Regions from separate parts of the Peribacillus sp. SIMBA_075 genome, predicted to be linked through region 3. Evidence: riboswitches for the same ligand, from Rfam matches in the RefSeq annotation. Region 3 holds a riboswitch; each other region holds the start of a gene.

Region 1 (3,288 bases), on a different contig from region 3:
TCGGTGAAAAATAACTTGGATATTAATATAACAACAAGCTCTTCAGATCTTATTAAAAGCAACATTGAGCAAGAAATGTACAAGCAAGAACTCGAAAAAAACAGTTTGAATGAAAAAGTGAAAATGCTTGATGCTAAATTAAGTTCAATTGAGGAGCAGGCTAGCGCGATTGTAACGACGAGTGAAGCTGATGGTGTAGTTAAAAATATCAATAAAAACCTGAAAAACCCGATTATATCCATCGTTTCGACAAATATGGCAATTGAAGGTAATTTCTCCGAAGAGGAGATGAAAAAAGCTAAAGTGGGCATGACTATAAAAGCAAGTTCCTCTGATTTAAAAAAGTCATTGAAAGGAACGATAGGCCGTATCCATTCCTATCCAGCAGAAGAGCCGTCACTAAAAAAGGATAACAGATTTCCATTTCAGGCTTTAATCGAACCGGAGGGTGAAGAAACTGAATCTTTGTTGGTGGGATCCAAAGTCAACCTTGCTGTAATAACCAATGAGAAAGCTGGTGTACCCGCCATTCCCATAGAGGCAGTGCATTACCAAAAAAGGCCGCATGTCTACAAATTGACTAAAAAAGGCTATGTGGATAAACACTACATTTCAAAAGGGCTTAAAGCAGAAGGTAAGCAGGAACTAATAAAGGGACCGTCAGTAGGTGATGTCATCCTGCTAGAACCGAATAGGGTAGCGAAGAACCATTCTTATTTTATTACCCCAATTCAATTTGAAAAAGTGAAAATTGCAACTTATAAAAAATTCACCTCTAGGGAAAAAGTAAGGTATCTGTTACTTGGCATTTTGGAAAAATAACTGCTTCTTTCATAAAGAAAGGGGATGTCAAATTAGTTATTATTTATATATCCATATAGCTTAAATGACTAAAAATCGGGAAGTGTAATACTTGGTGAAATCATCTAAAATGCAGAATATTCAGATATATTTAAAGACTTTTTCTAAAATGGAAGAGAATAAACATTTACAGATTAACCTTTTTAGTATAATATTTTATTATAAGTTAACTCGCTTAATCTTATTCCAAGAACGGGGGAACCATTTTTGTGGATTTTAATCCACTAGGGGTGAATTCAGAAATGAAAGGGCAAATTGTGTTTCCAATTCCTAACCCGACAGCTAACCTCGTCAGCGTCTTTAAGGGAACATGTGTGAATATTCACGCCAATATGAAATCGACACATGAAGTGTCTTTTTTTTCGGCGTAAAGACAGAGTTTTTCAAAAAAAGAAAAATTACTTTCTTTCTATTAGTATCTTGTTTCCCTTACCGAGACAAAACGTTTTTGCATCAAAGACTTTATGGAAGGTGAGGAAAGTATATGAAGAAATTCAAGTTAAGTTTAGCTAGCCAAATTTTCATTGGTTTAATTCTAGGGATTATCGTTGGTGCCATTTTTTATGGTAATGAGACGGCCCAAAACTTTTTACAGCCATTCGGAGACATTTTCCTACGAATGATTAAAATGATTGTTGTGCCAATCATTGTATCAAGCCTTATCGTTGCAGTTGCGGGTGTAGGTGATTTAAAAGCAGTAGGTAAACTAGGAGCTAAATCACTTTCATACTTTGTGGCGGTAACTATGATTGCGATTGCTGTTGGTTTAATTTCCGCTAATATCATCCAGCCTGGTGCTGGCGTAAATATGAATCATCTGGAAAAAACTGACATCTCCACTTATGTTGATACAGCAGAAACTAAGCAGCATGAATCATTTGTAGATACACTTGTTCACATTGTACCATCCAATCCAGTACAAGCTATGGTACAAGGCGATATGTTAGCGATTATTTTCTTCTCCGTATTGTTTGGACTAAGTATTGCCGCGATCGGTGAAAAAGGTAAACCAGTATTCCGTTTCTTCCAAGGTACAGCAGAAGGAATGTTCTACCTAACTAATATGGTCATGAAATTTGCTCCTATTGGGGTATTTGCACTAATCGGTGTGACCATCTCCAAGTTCGGTTTGGAATCTTTAATTCCGTTAGGTAAGTTAGCGCTTTCTGTATACGGAACAATGATTTTCTTTGTAATTGTCGTTCTGGGTCTTATTGCAAAATTTGTAGGATTCAATATCTTTACATTGATTAAACTTCTAAAAGAAGAATTGATACTTGCGTTCTCTACAGCAAGTTCAGAAGCGGTTCTTCCGAAACTTATGGAAAAAATGGAAAAAGCGGGATGTCCGAAACATATAGCTACATTTGTTATTCCGACTGGATACTCTTTTAACCTTGATGGTTCAACATTATACCAAGCGTTGGCAGCTATCTTCATCGCTCAAATGTACGGAATCGATTTAAGTGCTTATGAGCAAATTACGCTAATGCTAGTGTTAATGATCACGTCTAAGGGTATTGCGGGTGTACCAGGTGTATCCTTCGTAGTTCTTTTAGCGACACTAGGAACAGTTGGTATTCCTATTGAAGGTTTAGCATTTATTGCCGGTATCGACCGTATTCTTGATATGGGACGTACAGTAGTAAACGTTATCGGTAATTCACTTGCAGCAATCGTCATCTCTAAATGGGAAGGTCAATTCAACCCTCCTTCCGATAAAGAATTAGAACAAGTTTCTTAATACAAAAAATCCAGAGTGATATGTCACTCTGGATTTTTTGTGTTTGAAAAGCGTATCCTTTATATTTGACGTGCCAGAAGGTGCAAACGAAAAGTTTTTTAAAGGGAAGCTTCCACATGAAAAGAATTAATGATAAAACCTTATTCAATTTTACCCGTCGTCAATTCCTCCAACTCTTTATTTTTCACTATTATGGATATTTAAAATTATCGAGTTCGTTCCTAAACCTTAGGTGATTATAGAGTTCAGGTATTCACATTATTTATACGATGCAGATGATGAATAATATTCTGGGTTATATAACTTACTTGAAAACCCAAAAGTTTGATAAAATAACATTATTGATTGAGAGCTCGGAGGGGACCAGGTTATGAAGAATGATAACAATGATATCTTATATATGCATATGCAGGCTTCCGAACGGTTTGTCCTTTTTAATGGACTCAATTTTCGCGAATTTGTCTATTCGCTGCCATATACCTTGGATTCCATCTTATTATTGAAACATCAATTCGATGGTGGGGAATACAATTTGAATGTCCAGCTCGATAGCGCTTCATCTGAGGATATTGCAAAGCTCGTTAAAGAAAATGTCCGGGCATATGGAGATTTCTGTTGGATTGATTTTGAAGAAGAGGAAGGGCTGGATGAATTGGATGGAAGGGAATTAGCTGAACTTTTAT
Region 2 (3,288 bases), on a different contig from region 3:
GATTGTTTACAGCCAAGGAAGCCTCGGATTGTGTGATTTCAATTGATGCAGATTTACAAGATGATATTCAAGTCATCCCTGAATTCATTCGGAAATTCACTGAAGGATGTGAAATTGTATATGGCGTCCGCCAAAAAAGGGACCTTGATTCATTTTTTAAACGAACATCTGCAACTGGTTTTTATAAAATGATGAACAAAATGGGGGTCAACCTTGTCTATAATCATGCAGATTTCCGGCTAATGAGCAAAAGGGCGATCGTGGAGTTGGAACGATTTGAAGAAACGAATCTTTTTTTACGGGGAATCGTCCCGCTTATTGGGTTTAAGACGGACTCTGTTTATTATGACCGCAAAGAAAGATTGGCAGGGGAAACGAAATATCCATTTAAGAAGATGGTTGCTTTTGCTCTTGATGGCATTACTTCCTTTTCAGTAACACCGATCCGGCTTGTATTATGGCTAGGATGTCTTTCCTTTTTCATTAGCTTACTTTTTGGGTCATACTTTTTATGGTTAAAGTTTTTTGGGCAGACCGAAACTGGTTGGACTTCATTAATTACCTCCATCTGGTTGATCGGCGGACTCCAGTTGATTGCTGTCGGCTTGATTGGGGAATATATCGGTAAAATCTATAATGAATCCAAACGCCGGCCTAAATATATTGTGGATCTGGATTTATTTAATCCACTCGATTTAAATAAACGGGAGCAACTAGATAATGAACGGACAAGTATTGAAAAACTATCTAAAACACACTAACTCCTTTATCCGCTTTTTATTGGTTGGAATGGTCAATACAGGGGTTGGACTTTCCATCATGCTTTTCCTCATGAATGTTCTTGAATTATCTTACTGGATCTCTACCTTTTTCGGCAATGGTATGGGAGCAGTAACGAGTTTTCTGTTGAACAGGACTTTTACTTTTAGAAGCGATATAGATTGGCGGAGAGGGGTTGCCCGTTTCTTTTGCGTCATCCTGATTTGTTATTACGCCGCTTATTCTTTAGGACAAGCCATTGCAGAATCCTTGGAAGCATCCGTTCATTTTTCCATTCAGCAAAATGTGGCTGTACTTATCGGAACAATCTTTTATACAGTACTGAACTATATTGGCCAGAAATACTTTGTCTTTAAAAAAAGCAATTTGGGAACAATTCAAGAAGGAAGGAACTGATTAGAATCAAAGAATGCCCCTTTGGATGGAAATCAAAGTGGATTTCATGAAGCGAATTTTTGATTTTCAGCGTGGAGTTTATATATTGCAAACCTATCCAAGCGGGGGCAGATCCTTTTAATAAGAAAGGTGAACCGTTAATAAATTAGAGATTTAAACAGTTTCGTAATTCGGTAATTTTCCCCTTTAAGTACCCACCGTTTTGTTCTTTCATTTCTTAAAAATTGATTGGGAAGTTTCTCTTTTTTAACAAGTTATTCACCTTTTTCCTACCTTCGAATCATGCACTTGGATGACTTATGTTATATAAGTCAGAACAAAGCCTCACTCAAAATAAATTATTATTTTACTGTGCAAAATTTTCATTTACTTTTCTATTTCACCGGAGTATGATAATCAACAGTTTCGTATTTCTAAATCGCTTAAACCTTATGGTACGGGGGACCCGTTATGGGATTATTTTAACAATCCAAGGGGTGAATCCTTTCAAGGTAGGGCTACTCTTAGGTCCGAATCCGACAGCTAACCTCGTAAGCGTTATATGAGAGGGAAGTGGAGCTTGTTAGACAAAAAAGTGGATGTCTACAGGTCTATTTAGTTATGACTTGTGGGCATTTTTCCATTTTTTTGTTTTTCCTATAGCTGGGTAATATAAACTTATAACTTAAAAATGGTGGTGAATTCTTGATGTTATCTTCTATAAAGAGGTTTTTGATCGGGAGACCTTTAAAATCAAATGCACTAGGTGATCAAAAGCTTAACAAAACCAAGGCTTTGGCAATATTATCTTCTGATGCTTTGTCTTCGGTTGCTTATGGACCGGAGCAAATATTAATCGTTCTGATCACGGTCGGTGCTGCGGCATTCTGGTATTCCATACCCATCGCCATCGGAGTATTGTTACTGTTGGCTGCATTGATCTTGTCCTATAGACAAATCATTTTTGCTTATCCTCATGGCGGGGGAGCCTATGTGGTTTCAAAAAACAATTTAGGTATCAATCCAGGGTTGATAGCTGGAGGATCCTTATTGGTCGATTATATTTTAACTGTAGCTGTAAGTGTTTCTGCAGGTACGGATGCCATCACGTCCGCCTTTCCCAGCCTTCATGCATATAATGTAGGCATAGCCATCATTTTTGTATTTCTGCTCACCATCCTTAACCTAAGAGGGGTTACAGAGTCGGCCTCTGTTTTGGCCTATCCGGTGTATCTATTCGTTTTAGCATTGTTCATCTTGATTGGTGTAGGAATTTACAAAATCCTGACAGGTGGAGTCTCACCGGAATTACACGCGCCAATCGGGACTCCAGTAGCGGGCATCAGTTTATTCATACTGCTAAGGGCATTTGCATCAGGAAGCTCCGCATTGACAGGAGTCGAAGCGATTTCCAATGCGATTCCGAACTTTAAAGACCCAGCTCCGAATAATGCTGCAAAAACTTTAATAGCTATGGGTTCCTTACTGGCTGTATTATTTACGGGAATCGTATTCTTAGCCTACTATTTAAGCATTGTTCCTAGCGCAGAGGTAACGGTCGTCTCGCAGATTGCTGAAGAGATCTTTGGTCGGAATTTCATGTATTTCTTCATTCAAGGTACGACTGCATTGATCTTGATTCTTGCTGCCAATACTGGCTATTCCGCTTTCCCCTTGCTTGCGGTGAATCTTGCAAAAGATAAATTCATACCAAGGGCGTTTACGATTAGAGGGGACCGATTAGGATATTCCAATGGAATTATCATACTAGGACTTGCATCCATCATCTTAATAGTCGCATTTGGGGGACATACAGAAAATCTTATTCCACTTTATGCGGTAGGGGTATTTATTCCATTTACGTTTTCCCAGACAGGGATGATTGTCAAATGGATACGCGAAAAGCCAAAAGGCTGGATCATGAAATTAACCATTAATTCAATTGGTGCCACTATTAGTTTTATCGTCACGATGATATTCTTTTTAACCAAATTTACTCAGGTTTGGCCTGTTTTGATTTTTTTACCTATCATCATTTTAATTTTTCATCGAATTAGGAAGCATTATGAAGCAGTCGGAGACCAGCTAAGGATTACAACTTGTGAGCCTATCTTGCCAATAGAAGGGAATATC
Region 3 (3,288 bases):
CGGAACGGATCTGGTTTGCGCCTCATAGCGATGGCAAAGGCCAAAGTCAAAGGACCCACACGGCCTGCAAACATCGTGAAAATGATGAGCATCCGGCCAACCGGTGATAATTCGGGGGTCAAACCCATTGAAAGTCCCACGGTGGCAAATGCTGAAGTGGCTTCAAATAAAATCATCAAGAAGTCACTTCCGCTTTCAGTGATGGTCAGCAGAATGGAGATGATTGAAACCATGAATACGCCAATGAATGTAACGGATAATGCTTTAAAAATCGTTTCACTAATTATGCGGTGACGGAATAATACCACATCACCCTTTCCTTTAATCTGTGACCAGACCGTTCCGATAAGCGTCGCAAATGTGGTTGTTTTAATCCCGCCGCCAGTCGATCCGGGTGAAGCCCCAACGAACATCAAGAAAATGATGAGCAGTAATGTGGGTTGAGTCAAATCAGGGATATTCAGCGTATTGGAGCCGGCCGTCCTTGGTGAAACCGATTGAAATAGAGACGATAACGTTTTACCCATGAAAGATAAAGGCTGCAATGTCTTGGCATTACCGAACTCGAATAAAAAGATTAAAATTGCGCCGACGATTGTAATTGTCAGGCTAGTCATCAGAACAACCTTCGTATGTACGGATAAACGATGGGTATCACGATATTCGTATAGTTCATTCATCACGATAAAACCTATTCCGCCAAACGTGATCAGGAAGGCGACCGTAAGGGTTACGAATGGATCCGATACATAAGGGGTCAAGCTCTTGAATTCTCCCATCAAATCAAAACCGGCATTATTGAAATTCGATATGGAATGAAAAACCCCGTAATAGATCGCTTTGCCGATTGGCATGTCAAAAGAAAAGCGAATCGATAAGATAAGGGCACCCATGCCTTCAATGATGGCCGTGAAAATTAAAAGCCGTTTTACTAACTTGACTATACCTGCCATGGAAAGATTATTTAAGGATTCCTGCAAGAGTAACCTGCCTTTTAAAGAAATCCTTTTGCCTAAAAGGAAAAAGAAAAACGTCGCAAATGACATGAAACCTAAGCCGCCTATCTGAATCAGTGTTAAGATGACCAATTCACCAAAGGTGGTGAAGGTCGTTCCCGTATCCACTACGACAAGTCCTGTTACACATGTAGCGGAGGTTGAGGTGAATAAAGCATCCAGAAAAGCAAGGCCATTCCCATTTTCAGTAGAAATCGGCAGGGTCAGCAAATAGGCCCCAATAAGTATCAGGGTGGCAAAGCCTAGTACAAGGATTTTTGGCGGATCGAATAATTTTTTTGCTTTTATCAATTGATCATCCCTACCTAAAAATGACATGTGTAAAACTGTATGAATATCTTAACCATCAATCCTGTTATCAAATCTTTTTTAAGCATAATAAAAAGACCTGCGTAAACATCGAACAGCTATTTTGTCACAAAAAGCGTGCAAAAAAAGCTCCCGAAATAGGCGGTCTTATGACCTCCTTCGCTTTAGCCGACGAAGTTAGCTGACGGGTAGGATGGCGAAAGAGCTGATCTCATCCCTTCTGCATGGCAGAATTAACCCCAAATGATTGGGTCCTCCGTACTCAATTCCTTTGAGTTTTGGCCGAAATATATTAAATTGATAAACGTATTCTACTCCCAACATTTAGCAGTTGTAAACCCCTAAATTGTAAAAAAATATTTCTTTAATAAAACTGAAAATTTACGTTTTATTTACATTGATAAAACGTATTGACAAATATTAGTTAGCACATTATGATAGGTTCGATTAATCCGATTATGATAACAGTTTCGGTGTACTTGATTCAACACTTTCTAGCTGAACAGGTCATGGGCAATCAATGTTATTAATATATATAAACTATTTTTCTTTTGAAAAGCATAGAAAAAGTCAATGCATTCGTATTTAAAGGTTTCAGACATTTTATAAAAAAGGCGGGCAATTATGGAGAAGACGTTCAATAGATATGTTATTAACGCTACAGGCAAGGGTGGCCAGACATATTTAACACAATGCCAGGATAAAGATGCACTAAGGAAATGGATAGCCGATCATGAGGACCAAATCATAATGAATGAGTTAAGGATAACGGATAAGAAAAAGAATCCGTTATTAAAATTGTTTTCCCTAAAGTAAATCAGCTGAATCCAAACATTCATTTAACGGTATTCAATTATGTCATTCCTGTGTCTTATTCGGGAACGCTGAGCGAAAAATTCCTATCTTGTTTTGCTTTCAAACTCATTTAATTTTGAATGAGTTTTTTTGTTTTGAAAATCATAACATTTACAAAATTATACCATTAATGTTAAAGTTTAGGGGGAATGTGATTCTGATGAGAAAAAAGTAAATGAAACGCAACTTTCCAGTGCGCTTGGTAAACTGGAAAGGAGTAACGGGGATGTATTGAGGCTTAAAGGGAGTTCCCATTATAGTGCATAGTTATTGCATGCTGTTAATGCAATACGGCATAAGATTAATAATGGTGACATATTAATTGGCACCGTTCTATTGATCCCGTCCCCAAGACGCATTTCTTGTGGACGGTTTTTTTTATTGTTTTTATATTTTCTTTCTAAGGAGGGGAAGCGTTGACATTGAGAAATTCATTAGTATCTTGGAAATATCCTTCCATTTTATTGTGCGGGATCGGGATTTCCAACTTCGGTGCTTGGGTTTATTTCATTGCACTTAATTTAATCGTGCTGGATATGACTGGCTCGGCCTTGGCGGTTGCTGGACTGTATATCGTTAAACCGATGGCTGCCATATTTACGAATGTTTGGGCCGGCAGCGTGATCGACCGGATCAATAAGCGGAATCTAATGATCGCACTTGATCTATTTCGAGCGGTATTCATGGCTTTGCTGCCATTGGCTTCTTCTATTTGGGTCATCTATTCCCTTATCTTCGTGATCAATATGGCAGAGGCCATGTTTGTAACGGCATCAAGGACTTATATAACAAAATTAATCCCCATTGAACAGCGGAAACGATTTAACTCGTTACGAAGCTTGATCGATTCTGGAGCTTTTTTGATTGGACCAGCGATAGCGGGTATCCTTTTCTTAATCGGTACACCGGTTTTAGCCATTTATATTAACGCGGCTGCCTTATTATTATCCGGTATCATCACTCTATTCATGCCTAATCTTGAAAAGGATCATCCCCTTGGAAAATCCAGTCATTACCTGTCTTGGACCATCATGAAAAAGGATTGGGGCATCGTCCTGGATTTCAGCCGGAAATCTTCCTATATCATGCTCATTTATTTCTTATTCAG

Evidence for each region. A riboswitch is a leader RNA that binds a small molecule or an ion and turns the genes downstream of it on or off. The one in region 3 is predicted to bind cyclic di-AMP.
Region 1: linked by a shared signal. The riboswitch ahead of SB775_RS23280 (cation:dicarboxylate symporter family transporter) and the one ahead of SB775_RS18415 (TrkH family potassium uptake protein) in region 3 are both predicted to bind cyclic di-AMP.
Region 2: linked by a shared signal. The riboswitch ahead of SB775_RS08630 (APC family permease) and the one ahead of SB775_RS18415 (TrkH family potassium uptake protein) in region 3 are both predicted to bind cyclic di-AMP.

What each region holds. Positions count from the first base shown of each region.
Region 1 covers NZ_JAWRYN010000048.1:8,247-11,534, forward strand. The annotation lists gene SB775_RS23275 (efflux RND transporter periplasmic adaptor subunit) at 1-822, shown strand, start outside; cyclic di-AMP (ydaO/yuaA leader) riboswitch at 1,024-1,173, shown strand; gene SB775_RS23280 (cation:dicarboxylate symporter family transporter) at 1,346-2,605, shown strand; gene SB775_RS23285 (hypothetical protein) at 2,976-3,288, shown strand, end outside.
Region 2 covers NZ_JAWRYN010000008.1:11,342-14,629, reverse strand. The annotation lists gene SB775_RS08640 (glycosyltransferase family 2 protein) at 1-761, shown strand, start outside; gene SB775_RS08635 (GtrA family protein) at 721-1,176, shown strand; cyclic di-AMP (ydaO/yuaA leader) riboswitch at 1,586-1,729, shown strand; gene SB775_RS08630 (APC family permease) at 1,864-3,288, shown strand, end outside.
Region 3 covers NZ_JAWRYN010000028.1:40,555-43,842, reverse strand. The annotation lists gene SB775_RS18415 (TrkH family potassium uptake protein) at 1-1,334, opposite strand, end outside; cyclic di-AMP (ydaO/yuaA leader) riboswitch at 1,477-1,619, opposite strand; gene SB775_RS18410 (hypothetical protein) at 1,950-2,141, shown strand; gene SB775_RS18405 (MFS transporter) at 2,603-3,288, shown strand, end outside.